One region of the Enterococcus sp. AAFC-DPL-6103 genome, then DNA from elsewhere that is predicted to be linked to it. Evidence: predicted binding sites of a transcription regulator. Region 1 holds the regulator's gene; the other holds the start of a gene.
The links. The regulator NrdR, encoded in region 1, represses ribonucleotide reductase genes. The targets are predictions, from matches to a motif close to ACACNATATATNGTGT.
Positions count from the first base shown of each region.

Region 2: AC4BC3_RS01040 (deoxynucleoside kinase) is a predicted target of NrdR. The motif match lies at 1,427-1,442, and genes of this name have one in related genera.

Region 1 is NZ_CM177102.1:1,158,818-1,161,993, reverse strand. It holds gene AC4BC3_RS05670 (replication initiation and membrane attachment family protein) at 1-1,006, opposite strand, end outside; gene nrdR (transcriptional regulator NrdR) at 1,020-1,520, opposite strand; gene AC4BC3_RS05660 (CsbD family protein) at 1,789-2,121, opposite strand; gene coaE (dephospho-CoA kinase) at 2,323-2,940, opposite strand; gene mutM (DNA-formamidopyrimidine glycosylase) at 2,913-3,176, opposite strand, start outside.
Region 2 is NZ_CM177102.1:204,136-207,311, forward strand. It holds gene mvaD (diphosphomevalonate decarboxylase) at 1-188, opposite strand, end outside; gene mvk (mevalonate kinase) at 181-1,131, opposite strand; gene AC4BC3_RS01040 (deoxynucleoside kinase) at 1,462-2,121, shown strand; gene AC4BC3_RS01045 (magnesium transporter CorA family protein) at 2,211-3,116, shown strand; gene AC4BC3_RS01050 (pentapeptide repeat-containing protein) at 3,117-3,176, opposite strand, start outside.

The DNA.
Region 1 (3,176 bases):
TTTCTGATTTAGATACATACCCATTTTTTTCTTTTTTGATTGACTCTAAATATTTCATTGGCGGAACACTTTGGGCCTCTTTGATTAACTGCACAGAGGCTGCAGACAGTTGTCCATGATTAGGCGCTGATTCCACCTTTTTGATTTCGGTGCTGTCTAGATTTTCTGCAGGTACCTTTAGCGTAGATGATTGACTCACAGGGTTTGCCAAAAAGATTTTTTGAAGTTCTTTCAAAGAAATTTTTTGCTCTGTGAAGTCGTACGCTTCAACGATTTTCTCACCTAAAGCTAAATCATCCAATCCATACAATTGTTGGTACATTTCGAGTTGTTTGATGGTTGGTTCATCTGGTTTGTCAATATGTTTTTTTTGCAACCAGTTTGTCAAAAAAGACCAGTCAATCGTGCTTTTTTCAGGTAACCGTTTCGTTATTGCTTGCTCAGTAAATGTTTCTTCCAGCTTCTCGATTTGCTGTTTGTCAGCGGCAAAGGATGCCTCGTTAAATTGGTACACTTCTAAAAATTTTTTAGTTTTTTTCTGATAGCCTTCTGTTGAAAGTTTTTTTGGTTCGAAATGTTTAACTAACTGATCAAAGCGACGTTGACCAACCTTTTCTAATAGTAAAAAACTTAAAACAGAATCCATAAAGAATTGTTTCACCGACATTGGTTCCAGTAATTCATACAGGAAACATGCACCTAGGCTAGGGTCTTCTTTATAATAAACATCTAATAAGCCAATTCCCTCAAGTTTTTTTCGTGCTTCGTAAAATTGAGGAATACCACAACCAAGACTACTCAATAAATCTGCGTGAAGTCCTTCTGGTCCTTGGCCAGTCTCTAAAGAAATTTCTGTCAAAAGAGTAAGATAAATACTAAGCGCTTCTCCACCAATCAAAGGTTGGTAAAGATAGAGCAACGCATTTCGATTTTCTTCTTTTAAAGGACTCCGCTTTCTTCCTTGGTAGATATTTTTTGGTTGAAGCTCTTTCCAAGCATTTTCCAAGGAAATGCCCCCTTTATTCTGTACTTTCGTCTTCGGTATCTTTAGAATTGTTATTTTCTTTTGCCTTCTCTACGATATCTTGCAACTCTTTTAAGAATACAGACATATCTTTAAATTGGCGATACACACTTGCAAAACGAATATAGGCAATTTCATCCAAATTTACAAGATCTTCCATGACATATTCCCCAATTAAATTGGTTGATACTTCGTTTTCGCCCAAACTTCGGACACGATTTTCTACATGGTTCACAATTTGCTCCATTTGCTCCATAGCAACTGGACGTTTTTCGGCTGAACGAATCAATCCTCTTAAAATCTTATCTCGATTAAACTCTTCACGCTCACCGTTTTTCTTGATAACTAGCAGTGGTGCAGCTTCGATTCTTTCAAATGTTGTAAAACGAAATGAGCAATTTTCACACTCACGTCGACGACGAATCGCCCGACCATCATCTGCTTGACGACTATCAATAACACGGGAATTATTATGTTGACATCTTGGACATCTCATTTAGTTCACCTCATGTATCATTTAAGTTTTATAAAAAGAACATTCTGCTCTTTCATAGTTAGTTGCATTATAACATGAAACTTTTATGTTAAGCGACTTTCTCAACTAAAAAGATGCAGTTTTCATCGGCCATAAAGCGTTTTTATCCATTCATCGCAAAAAAATGAGTTGTGACAAAAGTTTATCACAACTCATTTGACGATCAAAACGAAACTGTGAAAGATTTTCAACTGTTTCCTTTTGAAAACATGACTCATGTTTTCAAAAACTACAATTTTTCTTCAATACCAGTGTAATGTTTTAACCGTTGTTCTTCAATTTTTTGTTCATCAGGGATGTGTTCAGCGTCTGGGAGTGGCTTTTTTGTTCGATCAGTCATTTCTTTTTTTCGTTCTTGTGTCAGATCTTGTTGACGTGCTTCTTTTTCTGCTTGTTGATCATCTAGTTCAGCAATTCGTTCTTTATATTGGTCTGCTTTCTTTTTCCCAATCTCGGCTTGTACACGGCCTTCATTTTTTAATTCTTCTTTATCAAGTAACTCACCAATCTTTTCTTTGGCAGATCCGACAACTTTATCTTTTTGATTCTTGATATTTCCCATACAAATCCCTCCCCTTTTCTTATCTTTAGCATAACAAAAATGAACAAGATACTCAAAATATACGACTAATTGATCATTCTCATAGATGTAAAAATACTTGTTTCACGTCTTTGATGACTTGTAAGCAAAAAAAGCATTAAACTAAAAAGCAAAGCACTCCGTTTAGCTAACGAAGCACTTTGCTTTTGTATTTTTAATCTGTTATAAAGATTGTTGCTTTAGCCATGACTCGACTTGTTGGACTAATTCTTCTTTTGTTCGAGTATTATCAAACAAAATATCCGCTCGTTCTTTTTTCACTTCGATTGACCACTGCGTCTTTATTCGTTTTAATGCTTCAGTTTCTGTTAATTGATTTCGTTTCATCAATCGTTCAAGCTGAATCGCTTCTGTAGTATAAACAACTGCTACAGCATCCATGTAACGTTCATAGTGCCCTTCAAACAGTAAAGGAACATCAACAACAACTAAGGGATTCTGTCTTTTTTTCTCAGCAATTTGTTGTTTGATACGTCCACGGATAAACGGATTCAATACACGATTTAAGGTTTGCCGCGATTCATCGTTTGCAAATACGACAGTACCTAATTTTTTACGATTTAGTGTACCATCTTCATTCAAGATTTCTTTGCCAAATACTTCAACGATTGCCATCAAACCATCAGTTCCAGGTTCGACAACTTCTCTTGCCACTACGTCACCATCAATTACTGGAATCCCATGTTTTTTAAAAACTTCAGCTGCTGTACTTTTACCTGTTGCAATACTTCCAGTTAAACCTAAAACGAAACCTACTTTGGCAATTTTAGTTGCTGACATTTTGGACAATAGTGAGTCCCCCTTTGTGCAACTTTTATTTTGACAATTGGTGTTTGACAACGGACACATGGTTGGCCTGTTTGACCATAAACATGAAGGGCCATTTGAAAACTACCCGCTTCTCCAAGTGCATTGAGATAGCTACGAATCGTTGTTCCACCAGCTTCCACTGCTCGCCCCAATACATCAATAATTGCTAATCGAAGTGTCTCGATCTCTTTTCTTTTTAATGTATT
Region 2 (3,176 bases), 950 kb from region 1:
TGCTCACCATCCAAATAAAATTCATCCTTTGTGAAAGTATCAGAGAAAATAACTTCTGTTTCAGTATAAAAAGCATCTAGTGTAAGGGATAAACTATTATTCATTGGTAAAATGAGCTCTTCATCTTTTTTTCCCCAATATTTGATGAGCGCAATATTCGTGTAAGCACGAGCTTTTCCTTTAAACATGGGTATGTACTCCTAATCCTTGAATCCAAGTAGCTACAGCACCAGCATCTTCCAAAGCGGTACAAATTGCTTGGGCTTCTGTTTTTGTTTTAGCAAGAGCGAGCATGCAACCACCGCGTCCGCCCCCAGTTAATTTTGCTCCCAAAGCACCAGCAGTTAACGCTGTTTCAATCAACAAATCTAGAAAGTGATTACTGATTGTTAATTCTCTCAAAGTCACTTGTGCAAGATTCATGACTTGTGCTAAATTTTCGGGATCATTCTCGATAATTGCTTGTTTTGCTTTTTGTGTGAGTTGTCCTAATTGTTGAATTTTTTGTCCAGTTTTGTGTGAGTTTTTTTCAAATAAATGAGCGACATCTTTAACAGCTTCACGTGTCTGTCCTTTGATTCCAGTATCAGCAACAATCAAAAAAGCATCCAAATTGATTGTGAAATACTCGAAAGGTTGCCCTTTAACAAAATAGATTGGATTATGACTACTGGTAGCAGCAGCATCGATGCCACTTGGGTTGCCATGAGCAATCTTTTCAGAAATCTGAACATAGCTTAACAACGTTTCATGTGTGAATGAAAGTGAAAGATAATCATAAAAAGCGCGTGTGATTGCTACTGCCACGGCAGCACTAGATCCCATTCCGCGTTCAGAAGGTATCGTACTTTCAATAGTGAGACTGATTGACTCCTTGATACCGTGATCTTGTTTTAACTGTGTGACTAAAACTTTGATATTTTTGAGTGATTGTGGTGCATGAATCAATTTTCCTACATAATAAGCTGAAAACAATTGATCTTGATTGACGTCTTCAACTAACGTTTCAAATTGTGCAGTGACTTTCGTTGCATAGAAGGGAAAGGCAATTGCCGGTTCACCATATACAACGGCATGCTCACCCATCAAGATAATTTTTCCACTTGATTCCCCTTGGCCATAGTTTGCCATAACTTAACTCCTTTTCCTCACATAACAGTAACTTTTAGACAAAAAATAAAGCGCCCTAAATAGTTGCGCTACTCAACGAGAATTTGGTTTAATACTATAGAAAAAAAACAAACCAAAAATCATTTCCTCCTTATTTTACTAAATCCGCTCAATAAGTAAAACCAAGAATACGTTTTCTAACCAAAAATCACTGTTTTCTTAAGAATTTTTTTTAGTTTTTCGTCAAATAATTTCAAATGAATTCTATTTGACACTACTAGATATTGGGGGTATATTTAAAAAGATTGAAAAACATATACAATATTTAGTGATGAAGTGAGTTGGAGGTAAATGAGCGTGATCGTTTTAGCTGGTACAATTGGCGCAGGAAAGTCAAGTTTAACAGAAATGATAGCTGAAGAATTTAATAGTCAGGCTTTTTATGAATCAATCGATGATAATGAAGTATTACCTTTGTTTTATGCTAACCCTGAGCAATATGCTTTTTTATTACAAATTTATTTTTTAAATAAACGTTTTGCAAGTATTAAACAAGCAATGAAGGATGATAACAATGTTTTGGATCGTTCAATTTATGAAGACTCTTTATTGTTCCATTTGAATGCAGATTTAGGAAGAGCGACAGAGACAGAAGTGCGTGTCTATGATGAATTACTAGAAAATATGATGGAAGAATTACCATATGCAGCGCATAAAAAAAATCCTGATCTACTGATTCATATTCGCGTTTCTTTTGATACCATGTTGGAGCGAATCGAAAAGCGTGGCCGTTCGTATGAACAATTATCCTTTGATCCATCTTTATATGACTATTATCAAGAATTAAATCGTCGATATGATCGATGGTACGAAGACTATGATGAAAGTCCTAAGATTCAAATCGATGGAGATCGTTATAATTTTGTCGAAGATCCACAGGCAAAAGAAGAAGTCATCCGACTTGTGAAAGAAAAATTAGCGGAAATTCGTCAAGAACAACTTGTATATTAAACAAAAACTATTCAAGCAATGGCTTTTACCTTGTTTGAATAGTTTTTTTATTTATACTAGTAAGAGAAACCGTTATGAGGAGGTAAATAATGAGTAATAAACGCTTTTTTAATTATGACCAGAATTTTTGGTTAAACATTCAAAGAGACAATGTTATTGGTGTTAAAAACCTAAAAGAAGAGTACAAGTTAAGTGATGAGATGTTGACTTACTCTCTTGATAAAAATGAACGCGCACGTGTGGAGTATGATGTGCTCGATGAGGCGATGCTTCTTGTTTACAATGTTCCTCATCAAAGAAAAAGTGAAAATCATTACGAGACAACACCAATGGCTTTTATTTTGAAAGAAAATGGGATTTTTACATTTACTACAGAAAATACTGGTTACGTAGTACGTCTTATGGAGTCGTTGCTACAACGTACGCCGAATATGAGCGTATACAGCCTATTGTTTCAAACCTTATTTTTAATATCAGATTCCTTTTTCCCATTAGTTGAAGAAGTAAATAGTGAGCGGCAAAGATTAAATCAAAAGTTACGAGAAAAAACCAGTAATCAAAACTTGTTACAATTATCTGATTTAGAAATCGGATTAGTTTATTTAGTGACAGGAACAAAACAAAATGCCGTGTTGATTGAGCAAATAAAAGCATTGGCTATCTATCGTAAAATGTCTGAAGGCGAAAAAGAACAACTGGATGACGCATTGATCGAGGCGAAGCAAGCAGTCGAGATGACGAACTTGGCATCTCAAATTTTAGATCAGTTATCTGGAACTTATAATAACTTGCTGAATAACAACTTAAATGACACGATGAAATTTTTAACTGTCTGGTCATTATTATTGACTGTTCCGACAATCGTCACTGGCTTTTTTGGAATGAACTTACAGTTACCCTTTACTCATTCCGTGTTTGGCTGGGGAATTGCTTTGGTTATTAGTTTAGTTTTGTCGGTTTGGATGCTAGTCGCTTTGTGGCGGCGCATCAAATAGTTATTCTTCAATAATCAGTCCCAAGTTAGCGGCGATGACTAAAGCTTGTTCTTGGTCAAC